Regions from separate parts of the Streptomyces sp. NPDC020422 genome, predicted to be linked through region 1. Evidence: riboswitches for the same ligand, from Rfam matches in the RefSeq annotation. Region 1 holds a riboswitch; each other region holds the start of a gene.
The links. Region 1 has a riboswitch for thiamine pyrophosphate ahead of thiC (phosphomethylpyrimidine synthase ThiC). Riboswitches for the same ligand answer to the same signal wherever they lie in the genome.

Region 1 (5,043 bases):
GCTCGGGCGCCGGCACCGCCACCTTCCAGGCCGCCTGGCTGCTCAACGGCGGACAGAAGCACGACATGGACCGCCTCCAGGACGTCCACCTGCAGTGGATGTCCCGGCTCGACGCCGTGGTGGAGGAGGACGGACACCTCCTGCTGCACTCGGACACCACCGCGTATCTGGAGTACGGCGGCACGATCGAGGACGTCAACGACACCGTCCACGAGATCCTCAACCGGAACGACGCGGACGAGGTCTGGGACCTCTTCCGCAAGTTCACCAAGCGCTTCGCCTTCCGCGACGAGGCCGCCGGCCCCCAGGCCGTCCAGGAGCTGCTCGGCACCTACGGCGGCCGCCGGATCGTGCACGGTCACAGCCCCATCCCGTACCTCCTCGGCCAGGTCGGCACGGAGGACGCGGAGGAGGGCGAGCGCCCGGCCGTCGAGGGTCCGCACGTCTACGCGGACGGACTGGCGATCGCGATGGACGGCGGAGTGACCATGGCCGGAAAACTGCTGGTCGTGCAACTCCCGCTGCCCGCCTGACGCATAACCGTACGCATCCGGGGAAGTCGATTTCCCGAAACACCCTGTCACCGCGTGCCGTAAGCGCAATACCATCGGCTCATCCGTAGCAGGCTCTCCTCCGTTTCCGCCCAATCGGCCGCCTCACCACGGCCGTTGCGGCCCTACGGAGCATCGGGGGATGCACATGAACGTGGCTCCGCACCTGCTGACCGAGGACCGCGCCGAGTTCGAGCGCGTCCTCGACGAGGCACTGCGCACCGCGCACGACCGGCCGGAACTCGCCGCGCTCGGCGAGCGGCTCACGACCGAACAGCTGCGCTCGATGGCGCTGAACGCGACAGCGCTCATCACCACGGCCGCCGCGGTCGAGTACGACCACTTCGTGAAGGTCCGCGAGCAGCTCCGCGCGGCGAGCGCCGGCGCCGCCGGCAGCGGTACGGGCGAGGCGGCGGCCGACCTGGGCGGCGCGGGCGGCGCGGGAGTCATAGCGATCGTCACCGTCCTGGCGCCGATCCTCGCGGGCACCTCGGCCGTGATCCTGCTCCTGGTCGGCGCCATCCTGAAGATGCTCGACCCGGCGCCCGCCTTCGCCGACACCCTGCTGACCGCCGGCCTCGTGTTCGGCGCCGTCGCCGCGGCCGGGCTGCTCTGCGCGGCCGCGGGACTGCTGGTGACCGCCCTGCGCAACAGCGCCACGGAGGTCCCGGCCGAGGCCCCCGACGACGAGCTGTCCCGCGCGCGCCAGGCCTGGTGTCGCGCCCTCCTGGACCGCGGCATCCTTCCGTTCCTCCGCGACGCCCTCGCCGCCCCGCCGCCCCCGCGCGTCCCGCGGCCCCAGCCGCCGGCCGGGCGGATCCCCAAGGTCGGCTACAGCGGCCCGGACTTCACCAGCCCGTCCGAGGGCGTCCCGTCCCCGCGCCCGACGTACTCCAGTCCCGACTTCACCGGCCCGGACTTCGGATCCCCGGACCACCGCCCGGAGTAGACGGGGAGAAGGGAACCGGCCCGCGGCTCCCCCCATGGGTCGCGGGCCGGTCCCTGCAGGTGGGCGGCTACTCCGCCAGCGGCAGGTAGACGCGGTTGCCGGCCGCCGCGAACTCGGCCGACTTCTCCGCCATGCCCGCCTCGATCTCCTCGGCCTTCAGGTCTCCGCCGTGCTCGCGCCGGATGTCCTGGGAGATCTTCATCGAGCAGAACTTCGGCCCGCACATCGAGCAGAAGTGCGCCGTCTTCGCGGGCTCCGCGGGCAGCGTCTCGTCGTGGAACTCCCGCGCGGTGTCCGGGTCCATCGCCAGGTTGAACTGGTCCTCCCAGCGGAACTCGAAGCGCGCGTCCGACAGGGCGTCGTCCCACTCCTGCGCGCCCGGGTGTCCCTTCGCGAGGTCCGCCGCGTGGGCCGCGATCTTGTAGGTGATCACGCCGGTCTTCACGTCGTCCTTGTTGGGCAGGCCCAGGTGCTCCTTCGGCGTCACGTAGCAGAGCATCGCCGTGCCCCACCAGGCGATCATCGCCGCGCCGATGCCCGAGGTGATGTGGTCGTACGCCGGGGCCACGTCGGTGGTCAGCGGGCCGAGCGTGTAGAACGGCGCCTCCTCGCAGATCTCCTGCTGGAGGTCGATGTTCTCCTTGATCTTGTGCATCGGGACGTGCCCCGGGCCCTCGATCATCGTCTGGACGTTGTGCCGCTTGGCGATCGTGTTCAGCTCGCCGAGCGTCTTCAGCTCCGCGAACTGCGCCGCGTCGTTGGCGTCCGCGATCGAGCCGGGCCGCAGGCCGTCACCGAGCGAGTAGGTCACGTCGTACGCCGCGAGGATCTCGCAGAGCTCCTCGAAGTTCGTGTAGAGGAAGTTCTCCTTGTGGTGCGCGAGGCACCAGGCGGCCATGATCGAGCCGCCGCGCGAGACGATGCCGGTCTTGCGGCGGGCGGTCAGCGGCACGTACGGCAGCAGCACGCCGGCATGGACGGTCATGTAGTCGACGCCCTGCTCGGCCTGCTCGATGACCGTGTCCTTGTAGATCTCCCAGGTCAGCTCCTCGGCCTTGCCGTCGACCTTCTCCAGGGCCTGGTAGAGCGGCACGGTGCCGATCGGGACGGGGGAGTTGCGCAGCACCCACTCGCGGGTGGTGTGGATGTTGCGGCCGGTGGAGAGGTCCATGACCGTGTCGGCGCCCCACTTGGTCGCCCAGGTCATCTTCTCCACCTCCTCCTCGATGGAGGAGGTGACCGCGGAGTTGCCGATGTTGGCGTTGACCTTCACCAGGAACCGCTTGCCGATGATCATCGGCTCGATCTCCGGGTGGTTGACGTTGGCCGGCAGCACCGCGCGACCCGCCGCGATCTCCTCCCGGACCACCTCGGGGGAGACGTTCTCGCGGATCGCGACGTACTCCATCTCCGGGGTGATCTCGCCCCGGCGCGCGTACGCGAGCTGCGTCACCGCCTGGCCGGAACGCCCCCTGCGGGGCAGCCGCGGGCGGCCGGGGAAGACCGCGTCGAGGTTCTTGAGGCCACCGCCGCGCGGCGAGGTGTGCTTGATGCCGTCGTCCTCGGGGCGGACCGGGCGGCCCGCGTACTCCTCGGTGTCCCCGCGCGCGATGATCCAGTTCTCGCGCAGCGGCGGCAGGCCGCGGCGGACGTCGGTCTCGACGGTGGGGTCGGTGTACGGCCCGGACGTGTCGTACAGCGTCACGTCCTTGCCGTTGGTGAGGTGCACCTGGCGGACGGGCACCCGGAGGTCGGGGCGGGAGCCCTCGACGTATCCCTTGTGCCAGCCCGGCGTGCGCTCCTGCGGGCCGTTCTGGTCGGAGGCAGGCGTGCGTGCATCCTGAATGGTCATGAGACCGAATCTCCCTACGCCGGCATTACCCGGTAACAGGTTCGGCGGTCGGCGCAGCCTCCTCCCGTACGTACGTCCAGTACGCGCGTACGGTGATCAGCGCCCTCTCAGCCCGGTGCTCCGAGCTCCCGCGTGTGCAAAGGTGTCACCACGCTAGCGCCATCGCTGGCGTGCTGAACAGTGGGTCCCCCGGCGTTCTTGCGATGATCGGTCGGTGACTCCCACGCAGCAGACCCCCGAACAGCACGGCCACGGCGGCCACGAGGGCCATGGCGGCGACGGCCACGGCACCGGTGACGACTCCGGTCACGGCTCCGGTCACGGCGGTGGCGGCGGCCACGGCCATGCGCACGCCCATGGCCATGGACCGGCCGCGCCCGTCTCGCGTCATCTGCGCAAGGTCATCGCCGCGGTCCTGATCCCCTTCGCCGCCGCCGTGGTGGTCGGGCTCCTGGTGCTGTGGCCCGGTGGCACGCCGGGCCACCAGCGCACCGGGGTCGGCTTCGACCGGCAGACCGAGCAGGGCCGGGTCGTCGCCGTCGAGCGCGTCGACTGCAAGGAGGTGAACGCCGCCCAGGTCCCGCCGACCGGCGACACCTCGACACCGGAGGGGCGCGAGGCGGTCAACGCGCAGCAGGGTCAGTGCGAGAAGGCGACGATCGAGGTCACCACCGGCCCCGACAAGGGCCGCACCTTCACCGAGATCGTGCAGCCGGACGCTCCGCGTCAGCTCCACGAGGGGCAGGGCGTCGTGGTCGCCTACGCGCCGGACGCACCGCGCGACCTCCAGTACTCGGTCACCGACGTGAACCGTAAGCTGCCGCTCGCCCTGCTCGCCGGCATCTTCGCGCTGGTGGTCGTGGCCGTCGGCAGGATGCGCGGGGTGATGGCGCTCATCGCGCTGGCCATCAGCTTCCTGGTGCTGACCTTCTTCATCCTCCCGGCGATCATCCAGGGCTCCAATCCCCTGCTGGTCGCCATCGTCGGATCGAGCGCGATCATGCTCATCGCGCTCTACATGTGCCATGGGCTCTCGGCCCGCACCTCGGTCGCGGTGCTGGGCACGCTGGTCTCGCTGCTGCTGATCGGCCTGCTCGGCTCGCTCTTCATCGGCTGGGCCTCGCTGACCGGCAACACGGACGACAACACCGGCCTGATCCACGGCCTCTACCCGAACATCGACATGTCCGGTCTGCTGCTGGCCGGCGTCATCATCGGCTCGCTCGGTGTGCTCGACGACGTGACGGTCACTCAGACCTCGGCGGTCTGGGAACTGCACCAGGCCGACCCGCGGATGGGTCCGCGGGCGCTCTACCGGGCCGCGATCCGGATCGGCCGCGACCACATCGCGTCGGTCGTGAACACCCTTGTCCTCGCCTACGCCGGTGCGGCCCTGCCGCTGCTGCTGCTCTTCTCGATCGCCCAGAGCAGCGTGGGGACGGTGGCCAACAGCGAGCTGGTCGCGGAGGAGATCGTGCGCATGCTCGTCGGGTCGATCGGCCTGGTCGCCTCGGTGCCGGTCACCACCGGCCTCGCGGCCCTGGTGGTCTCCGCCGACCGGCCGGGACCGGCGGAGGCCGCTGGTCGCCGCCCGGGCAGGGGCGGACGCCGCCGACGGGCCAAGTGACCGACGGGTCCGCGGGGTACGGGAGCCGAGCTCGGCACCCGTACCCTCAGCCGGCGTTCTCCTC
Region 2 (5,043 bases), on a different contig from region 1:
GGCGGCGGCAGGCCTCGGCGAACACGGCCAGGTGCTCCAGCTCCTCGCCGGCCTCCATGCCCTTGTCGCGGAGCTGCACGATGTCCACGCCGGAGGAGAGCACGGCGTCGAGGAAGGCCGGCAGGTCGCCCTGGCGCTTCCGGGCGTCGGTGCACAGGTAGAGCCGGGCGTCGGCGAGCTGCGCGCGAGGCGTGGACATGGTGTTCCCCCCGTCGGGTGGTGCCGGTGCCGGGCCGGCCTGGAGCGGCCGGCCCGTACCTGCGGCGTGTCTTCGGTGGTGCGGGTGGTGCGTCAGACGGCGAGCGCCTGGGCGCGGCGCTTCACCTCCGTGCCGCGATTCTCGCCGAGGGCCTGCGCGGGGGTGCCGGGCAGGGTCGGGTCCGGAGTGAAGAGCCACTCCAGCATCTCTTCGTCGCTGAAGCCGTCGTCCCGCAGGAGCGTCAGGGTCCCGGAGAGGCCCTTGACGACCTTGCCGTCCTGGATGAAGGCGGCGGGCACCTGGAGGATCCTCTCGCCGGGGCGCACTTCCCTGCGGACGGCGATGAGCTGACCCTCCTTGATCAGCTGCCGCACGCGCGTCACCTCGATGTCGAGCATCTCGGCGACGTCGGGGAGGAAGAGCCAGGCGGGGACGAGAGCATCGGTCTTTGCGTCAATCTCGGTCACGGGACAAGCGTGCCATCCCGGACTGACAGCCGGTAGTCGGGCCCTACCGGACTGCGGCCTTCAGGGGTACGGAGGGGTCGGCGGCCTTCGCCGGGTCGACGGGCGTCCGGTGCTCGATGAGCCTGCGGCCCTGGGCGAGGTCGCGCGGCCGGCTGACGGCCAGCAGGGCCACCGGCGTGTCGTCCTGGAGCCACAGGACGGTCCAGGAGGCGTCGGCCGGGTCGCCGCGCCACAGCAGGGTGTCGGCGGCGCCGTGGTGTCCCGCGTACTGGACGAAGCGGCCGAACTGCTCGGACCAGAAGTAGGGCACCGGGTCGTAGGGGGCGGTCTCGTCGAGGTCCACGGCCGCCACGGCGGCCACGGCGCTCCCGGCGCTCCCGGCGCTCCCGGCGCTGTCGGCGAGGATGTCGGCGGCGACGGTGCGCGGGCCCTGGAGGGCGTTGTCCCAGTGGTGGACGAGGAGCCGCTCGCCGTAGCGGGCGGAGGGGAAGGAGGCGCAGTCGCCGACGGCGTACACGTCGGGCAGGGAGGTGCGCAGGCGGGCGTCGGCGGTGACGGCGCCGCTCGGGTCGAGGGCGATCCCGGAGCCGGCGAGCCAGTCGGTGGTGGGGCGGGCGCCGATCCCGACGACCACGGCGCCGGCGGGCAGCTCGGCGCGCTCGCCGGAGTGGGCCGCGCCCTCGGCGAGGACCACACGGCCCTCCTCGACGCCCGCCACGCGCGCGTTGAGGCGGAGCTCGGCGCCGCTCTCGGCGTACCAGGCGCTCATGGGCGCGGTGACCTCGGCGGGCAGGGCGCCGGCGAGCGGACGGTCGGCGGCCTCGACGACGGTGACGGCGCAGCCGGCCGCGCGGGCGGCGGTGGCGAACTCGGCGCCGATCCAGCCGGCGCCGACGACGACGATGTCGTCGCGGCGCTGCAGGACGGTGCCGAGGCGGGCGGCGTCGTCGAGGGTGCGCAGCAGATGGACGCCGGGCACGCCCTCGGTGCCGGGCAGGGTGAGCGGGTGGGCGCCGGTGGCGACGACCAGCGTGTCGTACGGCACGGGGCCGGCCTCGGTGTCCAGCTCGTGGTCGGCGGGGCGCAGACCGGTCACGTCGAGGCCGAGGCGCAGGGTGATCCGGAGTGTCTCGAAATCGATGTCGAAGGCGGAGTCCTCGGCCTTGCCGAGGAGGACCGCCTTGGAGAGCGGGGGCCGGTCGTAGGGCTGGTGGGGTTCGGCGCCGATGAGGGTCACGGGGCCGGTGAAGCCCTGTTCGCGCAGGGCGACGGCGGTCTGGACGCCCGCCATGCCGGCTCCGACGATCACGACGTGCCGCTCGGACGGTGACGTTGTCTGCTTCTGCTCGCTCACCCGACCACCTTACGCATCTGACGGTGCGTCAGGAAGGGAGGCCCCTGTGACGGCCCCCGCCCTGCCGTTAGTCTGGCGGGCGTAAAGCACTCGCGGGAGCCCGGACGCACCGGGCTGAGAGGGAGGCTGGCCGGCCTCCGACCGTACGAACCTGATCCGGGTCATGCCGGCGAAGGGAGGGGCTGGACGCCCATGTCGCGTACACCAACGTCCGATGTGCTCGTCATCGGAGGCGGGATCATCGGCCTGGTCACGGCCTGGCGGGCCGCGCAGCGGGGATTGCGCACCGCCGTGGCGGACCCCGAACCGGGCGGTGGCGCCGCCCGGGTGGCGGCGGGCATGCTCGCCGCCGTCACCGAACTGCACTTCGGCGAGGAGACCCTGCTCGGGCTCAACCTCGACTCCGCGCGCCGCTACCCCGCGTTCGTCGCCGAGCTCGCCGAGGCGACCGGCCACGACGTCGGCTACCGCTCCTGCGGCACCCTCGCCGTCGCGCTCGACGCCGACGACCGGGCCCATCTGCGCGAGCTGCACGCCCTGCAGACCCGCTGCGGGCTCGCCTCCGAGTGGCTGAACGGGCGCGAGTGCCGCCGCCTGGAACCCATGCTGGCCCCGGGCGTCCGGGGCGGGCTGCGGGTGGACGGCGACCACCAGGTCGACCCCCGCCGCCTCGCCGACGCGCTGCTCCTCGCCTGCGAACGGGCCGGCGTGGTCTTCCACCGGGCGCTCGCCGAGCGGCTCACGGTCGCCGGGGGCCGGGCCCGCGGGGCGGTGCTGGCCGGCGGCGACGAGCTCGCGGCGGACCAGGTGGTGCTGGCGGCGGGCAGCCTGAGCGGCCGGCTCGCCGGCGTACCGGAGGAGGTGCTGCCGCCGGTGCGGCCCGTGAAGGGCCAGGTGCTGCGGCTGCGGGTGCCGCCCGCGTACGCGCCGTTCCTCTCCCGCACGGTCCGCGCCGTCGTGCGCGGCAGCCATGTCTATCTGGTGCCGCGCGAGAACGGGGAGCTGGTCGTCGGCGCGACCAGCGAGGAGCTCGGCTGGGACACCACCGTCACCGCCGGCGGGGTCTACGAGCTGCTGCGCGACGCGCACGAGCTGGTGCCCGGCATCACCGAGCTGCCGCTCACCGAGACCCGTGCCGGACTGCGGCCCGGCTCCCCCGACAACGCGCCGCTGCTCGGCCCGAGCGCCCTGCCGGGACTGCACCTGGCGACCGGCCACTACCGCAACGGGGTGCTGCTGACCCCCGTCACCGGCGACGTCATGGCCGAGGCCCTGACCACCGGGGCGCTGCCCGCCGAGGTCCGCCCCTTCACCGCCCGCCGCTTCTCCCCCGTACACCTGGAGCACGCATGAACGTGTCCGTGAACGGAGAGCCCCGCGAGCTCGCGGACCCGCTCTTCCTCGACGCCCTCGTCGCCACCCTCACCGCAGCCCCCGCCGGGGTGGCCGCCGCCGTCAACGAGACGGTCGTCCCGCGCAGCCAGTGGGCCGCGACCCTGCTCGGCGAGGGCGACCGGGTCGAGGTCCTCACCGCGGTCCAGGGAGGCTGAGCCATGTCCGACGACGTCTTCACCCTCGGCGGCACCGAGTTCTCCTCCCGCCTGATCATGGGCACCGGCGGGGCACCCAGCCTCGACGTGCTCGAACGCTCCCTCGTCGCCAGCGGTACGGAGCTGACCACGGTCGCCATGCGCCGACTGGACCCGACCGTGCGCGGCTCGGTGCTCTCCGTCCTGGACAGGCTCGGCATCCGCGTCCTGCCGAACACCGCGGGCTGCTTCACCGCCGGCGAGGCCGTCCTCACCGCCCGGCTCGCCCGGGAGGCGCTCGGCACGAACTGGATCAAGGTCGAGGTGATCGCCGACGAGCGGACCCTGCTGCCGGACGGGGTGGAGCTGCTCGACGCGGCCGAGACCCTGGTCGACGACGGCTTCGTCGTCCTGCCGTACACCAATGACGACCCGGTCCTCGCGCAGAAGCTGGAGGACGTGGGCTGCGCGGCGATCATGCCCCTGGGCTCGCCGATCGGCTCCGGGCTCGGCATCCGCAACCCGCACAACTTCGAGCTGATCGTGGAGCGGGCCGGGGTGCCGGTGATCCTGGACGCCGGTGCCGGGACGGCCTCGGACGCGGCGCTCGCGATGGAGCTCGGCTGCTCGGCGGTGATGCTGGCCTCGGCGGTGACCCGGGCCCAGGAGCCCGTCCTGATGGCGGAGGCCATGCGCCACGCGGTGGAGGCGGGCCGGCTCGCCCACCGCGCGGGCCGCATCCCGCGCCGCCACTTCGCCGAGGCCTCCTCCCCGCGCGAGGGCCGGGCCCGGCTGGACCCGGAACGGCCGGCGTTCGGGGCGTGAGTCCGCCGCCGTCGCGTCACAACCGCGCTGCAGTGCGGGCGGGACGGGCGGCGGCCCCCTGAGCGGCTCGTAGACTCGACGCCGTGGACACGACCCTTCAGGACCCCCTCGTCGGGCGGCTGCTCGACGGCCGCTACCGCGTCGACGCGCGCATCGCCGTCGGCGGGATGGCCACGGTCTACCGGGCCGTCGACACCCGCCTCGACCGGGTGCTCGCGCTCAAGGTGATGCACCCGGACCTCGCCACGGACGCCGCGTTCGTGGAGCGGTTCATGCGCGAGGCCAAGTCCGTCGCGCGGCTCGCGCACCCGAACGTCGTCGGCGTCTTCGACCAGGGCGCGGACGGCGCCTATGTGTACCTGGCGATGGAGTACGTCGCCGGGTGCACCCTGCGCGACGTGCTGCGGGAGCGCGGCGCGCTCGGGCCGCGGGCGGCGCTCGACATCCTGGAGCCGGTGCTCGCCGCGCTCGGCGCCGCGCACCGGGCCGGGTTCGTGCACCGGGACATGAAGCCGGAGAACGTCCTGATAGGCGACGACGGCCGGGTGAAGGTCGCCGACTTCGGTCTCGTACGGGCCGTGGGCTCGGCCACCGACACCACCGGGGCCGTCCTCGGCACCGTGTCGTACCTCGCCCCGGAGCAGATCGAGCACGGCACCGCCGACACCC
Region 3 (5,043 bases), on a different contig from region 1:
GGGGTGGCCAGCGAGCGTTCGACGAGGACGCCGAGCGGCGCCAGGATCAGCAGCCCGATCGACAGCAGGACGGCGGCGAGCAGCAGCCACTGGCCGGCGCCGCGCGGGCGGGCGGCGGTGCGCTCCGGCGGGACCAGCCGCAGCGCGGTCTCCCGGCGGCGGACCATCCGGGCGTGCACGGCGAGGATCGCGCCGACGGCGACGAACTGCACGATCGTGAGGACGGCGGCGGTGGAGAGCTGGAGCCGGTCGGCGGTCTGCCGGTAGATCTCGGTCTCCAGGGTGGAGTACGCGGGGCCGCCGAGGATCTGCACGATGCCGAAGGAGCTCGCGGTGAACAGGAACACCATGAGCGCGGCGGCGCCGACGGACGGGCCGAGGGCCGGCAGGGTCACCGTCCGCCAGGCCCGCCATCGGGAGGCGCCGAGGACCCGGGCGGCCTCCTCCTGGCGGGGGTCGAGCTGGGACCAGAGGCCGCCGACGGTGCGGACGACGACGGCGTAGTTGAAGAAGACGTGGGCGATCAGGATGGCCCACACGGTGGTGTCGAGCCGGACGCCCCACAGCTCGTCGAGCAGCCCGCGACGCCCGACCAGGGCGAGGAACGCCGTGCCCACCATGACGGTGGGCAGGACGAACGGCACGGTGACGACGGCGCGCAGCACCCGCTTGCCCGGGAAGTCGAACCGGGCGAAGACGTACGCGCCGGGCAGGGCGACGAGCAGGGTGAGCGCGGTGGAGGCGAGCGCCTGCCACAGCGTGAACCACAGCACGTCGAGGATCTCGGGGCTGCCGAGCGTCTCGGTGAAGCGGCCGAGCTCCCAGTGCCCGTCCGGCCTGAGCCCGCGCTCGACGATCGAGACGACGGGCCAGGCGAAGAAGACGGCGAAGAACGCGACGGGCAGCACCATGAGGGCCGGCCGCGCCGCGTTCCCCGTGCGGCCCGGGGCGGCTACTTCAGGACGAGCGAGGTCCACTGCCGGATCCACTGCTCGCGGTTGGCGGCGATCTTCTCGGGCGCCATGGTCTCCGGCTTGTCGACGACCACACCGTGCTTGGTGAAGAGTTCGGGGAGCGCGGCGTCGTCGGTGACCGGGTTGACGAACATCTGGAGCGGCATGTCGTCCTGGAACTTCTTGGAGATCAGGAAGTCGATCAGCGCCTTGCCGCCCTCGGGGTTCTTCGCCCCGTTCAGCAGGCCCGCGAACTCGGTCTGCCGGAAGCAGGTGCCGGTGGAGACGCCGGTCGGCGCCACCTTCGGCTGGGGCTCGGCGTAGAGCACCTCGACCGGCGGGCTCGATGCGTAGGAGACGACGAGCGGACGGTCGCCCTTGGCCTTCTTGCCGCCGGCGGAGCCGGAGAACTCCTGGTTGTAGGCGAGCTCCCAGCTGTCGACGGTCTTCACGCCGTTGGCCTTGAGCTTCTTCCAGTAGTCCGGCCAGCCGGCGTCGCCGTACTTCGCGGCGGTGCCGAGCAGGAAGCCGAGGCCCGGGGAGGAGCGCTCGGGGTTCTCGACGACCAGGAGGTCCTTGTACGCCGGCTTGGCCAGGTCGTCGAAGGACTGCGGGGGCGCGAGCTTCTTGTCGGCGAAGTACTGCTTGTCGTAGTTGACGCAGATGTCGCCGGAGTCGATCGGGGTGACCCGGTGCTCCTTGTCGAGCCGGAGCGCGGCGGGGATCCGGTCCAGGCCCTTCGCCTCGTACGGGGTGAAGATGCCGTTGTCGAGGGCGCGGGAGAGCAGGGTGTTGTCGACGCCGAAGAAGACGTCGCCCTGGGGGGAGCCCTTGGTGAGGATCTCCTTGTTGACGGCCTCGCCGGCGTCGCCGCTCTTGAGGACCTTGATCGTGAAACCGGTCTGCTTGGTGAACTCCGCCAGCACCTCCTTGGAGGCGTTGAAGGAGTCGTGGCTGACCAGGGTGACGGTCTTCGGCGCGGGCGAGTCGCTCTTGCCGGCGGCTCCGCGCGCGTCGTCGGTGCCGCAGGCGCCGAGGGTGGCGACGCCGAGCGCCGCGACGAGCGCGGCGGCGGCGGCCTTCTTGGTGTTCACGTGGACTTCCTCCTGGGTGTGACCAGGAAGAGACGCGGCCCTGCCCGCGTCCGGGGGACCCGGACGCGGGCAGGGCGCAACAGCTCGAGTTACGACCGAACTTCCTACCCAGAATGACCTGGGCAAGGTTCAGAGGGTCTGCGGCCTTACGGTTGCCGCACTCTCAGCGCTGTGGCGCTCCCCTGTCGGAATATGCAGATGTGTTCGAGCTCAGAGTACAAGGTCAGCGTTCGGCGGCCGCGAGCTGTCCACAGGCACCGTCGATCTCCTGTCCGCGGGTGTCGCGGACGGTGACGGGCACGCCGTGGCGGGCGATGGCCTCGACGAACGCCTTCTCGTCCTCGGGACGGGACGCGGTCCACTTGGAGCCGGGCGTCGGGTTGAGCGGGATCAGGTTGACGTGCACCCGCTTGCCCTTGAGCAGCTTGCCCAGCAGGTCGCCACGCCAGGCCTGGTCGTTGATGTCCCTGATCAGGGCGTACTCGATGGAGATTCGGCGGCCGGACTTCTCCGCGTACTCCCAGGCGGCGTCGAGGACCTCGCGGACCTTCCACCGGGTGTTGACGGGGACCAGGGTGTCGCGCAGCTCGTCGTCGGGGGCGTGCAGCGAGACCGCGAGGCGGCACTTGAAGCCCTCGTCGGCGAAGCGCAGCATCGCCGGGACCAGGCCGACGGTGGAGACCGTGATCCCGCGCTGGGACAGGCCGAGGCCGTCGGGCTCCGGGTCGGTCAGCCGCCGGATGGCTCCGACGACCCGCTTGTAGTTGGCGAGCGGCTCGCCCATGCCCATGAAGACGATGTTGGAGAGCCGGGCCGGCCCACCGGGGACCTCGCCGTCGCGCAGGGCGCGCATGCCGTCGACGATCTGGTGCACGATCTCGGCGGTGGACAGGTTGCGGTCGAGCCCCGCCTGGCCGGTGGCGCAGAAGGGGCAGTTCATCCCGCAGCCCGCCTGCGAGGAGATGCACATGGTCACCCGGTCCGGGTAGCGCATGAGCACCGACTCGACGAGCGTGCCGTCGTGCAGCCGCCACAGCGTCTTGCGGGTGGTGTCGTCGTCACAGGAGATGTGCCGCACCACCGACATCAGATCGGGCAGCAGCTCCCCCGCGAGCTTCTCGCGCGAGCCGGCGGGGATGTCGGTCCACTCCGCCGGGTCGTGCGCGTAGCGCGCGAAGTAGTGCGTGGACAGCTGCTTGGCGCGAAACGGCTTCTCGCCGATCGCGGCGACCGCCTCCTTGCGCTCAGCGGGCGTGAGGTCGGCGAGGTGCCGCGGGGGCTGCTTGGCTCCGCGCGGGGCGACGAAAGTGAGTTCTCCGGGCTTGGGCATGGTCCTACCAGTGTCGCAGACGCGCGCCGGTGTCCCCGTTCCACGGACGGGGCGGTGTCAGGGTCGCGTCGAGCCGGGCTGGGTCCCGGGGATGCGGGAGGTGAAGAAGAGCGCCACGACGGAGGCGAGGGCCAGGATCGCCAGGGCGGCGCGCAGGCCGTCGAGGCGGGCCGCGGCGTTGGCGTCCAGGGCGGCCTGGGTGACCTCGGGGTCGACGCCCGCCTGGTCGAGGGCGTCGGTGAGCTGGGCGTCCGAGAGGAACGGGATGCCGCTCTGGAGCTCCACGGAGGCCTGGCTCTTGACCTCGGCGGGGACGGCCGGGTTCTGGTCGATGGTGGTCAGGAACGACGAGGTGAGCACCGCGATCATGATCGAGCCGGCGAGCGCCGTGCCGATGGAGGCGCCGAGGTTGGTGACGGCGTTCTGCAGGCCGCCGACCCGGGCGCTCTCCTCGTCGGGGACGGCGGAGACGGTGACCGAGCCCAGCTGGGAGGCGAGCGCGCCCATGCCGAGGCCGATGAGCAGCAGCGGCAGGGTGACGACCTCCGCTCCGGCGTCCGCGTCCAGGGCGCCCATGAGGACGATCGCCCCGGCGAGCAGGGCGAACACGCCGAGCCGCACCACCCGGCGGGGCGAGACGTCGGGGAAGAAGCGCGGGATGAGCAGCGCGGCCGCCAGCAGGGTCACCGACAGCGGCAGGATGTGCGCACCGGTCTTCAGCGCGGACAGGCCGAGGGCGACGGAGAGGTAGAGCGGGACGAGGAAGAAGACGCCCATCTGCACCAGGTACTGGAAGAAGAACATGGTCAGACCGCCGGTGAGCTGCCGGTTCCGCAGCATCGCCGGGTCCACCAGCGTGTCCCCGCCCCGGCGCGCGAGCCGGGACTCCCAGCGCAGGAAGGACCAGAGCAGCAGCAGGCCCGCGAGCGCCAGCCACACGGTCGGGGAGACGCCGAGCCAGGAGGGCGCGTCCGGCTTGGGCCGGACCCAGCCCCACGCCCCCGAGCGCAGCACGCCGTAGACGAAGGCCCCGAGGCCGGCGGCGGACAGGAACGCCCCGACCACGTCGAGGCGCGGCGGCTCGGTGACCGGGGCGTCGGCGATGCGGCGGGCGAAGACGAGGATGACGAGGACGACGAACACCTCGCCGGCGAAGACCCACCGCCAGGAGAAGTAGGTCGTAGCGAGACCGCCGATGAGCGGTCCGAGCGCGATGGCGACGGCTCCGGCGGCCGCCACCACGCCGTACGCCGTCGGGCGCCGTTCGGTGGGGAAGTTCCCGGCGACCAGGGCCACGATGGCGGGCATGATGAGCGCCGCGCCGACGCCTTCGAGGAACGACCAGCCGATCAGCAGGACGGTCAGGTTGGGGGCGAGGGCCGTGGTGAGGGAGCCGCAGCCGTAGACCACACAGCCGATCATGAAGGCGCGCTTGCGGCCGATCAGCGCCCCGACGGTGCCGCCGGGGATCATCAGCATCGCCATCACCAGGGTGTACGCGGTGATCGCGCCCTGGATCCCGGTGACCGTGGTTCCCACGTCCTCGGCCACGGTCGCGATGGACACGTTCATGACGGAGCTGTCGAGCGCCATCAGGAACTGCCCCGCCGCCAGGGTCAGCAGGACGGTGGTGGCCCCCGTGGCGCCCCGGGCCGGGTGTGCCTTC

Region 2: it holds a riboswitch for thiamine pyrophosphate, as region 1 does, so the genes downstream of both, thiO (glycine oxidase ThiO) here and thiC (phosphomethylpyrimidine synthase ThiC) in region 1, are expected to answer to the same signal.
Region 3: it holds a riboswitch for thiamine pyrophosphate, as region 1 does, so the genes downstream of both, ACH414_RS10305 (thiamine ABC transporter substrate binding subunit) here and thiC (phosphomethylpyrimidine synthase ThiC) in region 1, are expected to answer to the same signal.

What each region holds. Positions count from the first base shown of each region.
Region 1 covers NZ_JBIRVJ010000004.1:219,964-225,006, forward strand. Annotated here, with positions in the region: gene ACH414_RS11795 (metallophosphoesterase) at 1-533, shown strand, start outside; gene ACH414_RS11800 (hypothetical protein) at 694-1,500, shown strand; gene thiC (phosphomethylpyrimidine synthase ThiC) at 1,568-3,352, opposite strand; TPP riboswitch at 3,347-3,494, opposite strand; gene ACH414_RS11810 (YibE/F family protein) at 3,567-4,979, shown strand; gene ACH414_RS11815 (SsgA family sporulation/cell division regulator) at 5,026-5,043, opposite strand, start outside.
Region 2 covers NZ_JBIRVJ010000008.1:331,919-336,961, forward strand. Annotated here, with positions in the region: gene thiE (thiamine phosphate synthase) at 1-199, opposite strand, end outside; gene ACH414_RS23365 (Rv2175c family DNA-binding protein) at 292-666, opposite strand; gene ACH414_RS23370 (NAD(P)/FAD-dependent oxidoreductase) at 710-2,020, opposite strand; TPP riboswitch at 2,103-2,215, shown strand; gene thiO (glycine oxidase ThiO) at 2,213-3,373, shown strand; gene thiS (sulfur carrier protein ThiS) at 3,370-3,570, shown strand; gene ACH414_RS23385 (thiazole synthase) at 3,574-4,374, shown strand; gene pknB (Stk1 family PASTA domain-containing Ser/Thr kinase) at 4,458-5,043, shown strand, end outside.
Region 3 covers NZ_JBIRVJ010000003.1:628,505-633,547, reverse strand. Annotated here, with positions in the region: gene ACH414_RS10310 (ABC transporter permease) at 1-911, opposite strand, end outside; gene ACH414_RS10305 (thiamine ABC transporter substrate binding subunit) at 953-2,047, opposite strand; TPP riboswitch at 2,131-2,241, opposite strand; gene rlmN (23S rRNA (adenine(2503)-C(2))-methyltransferase RlmN) at 2,271-3,377, opposite strand; gene ACH414_RS10295 (MFS transporter) at 3,435-5,043, opposite strand, start outside.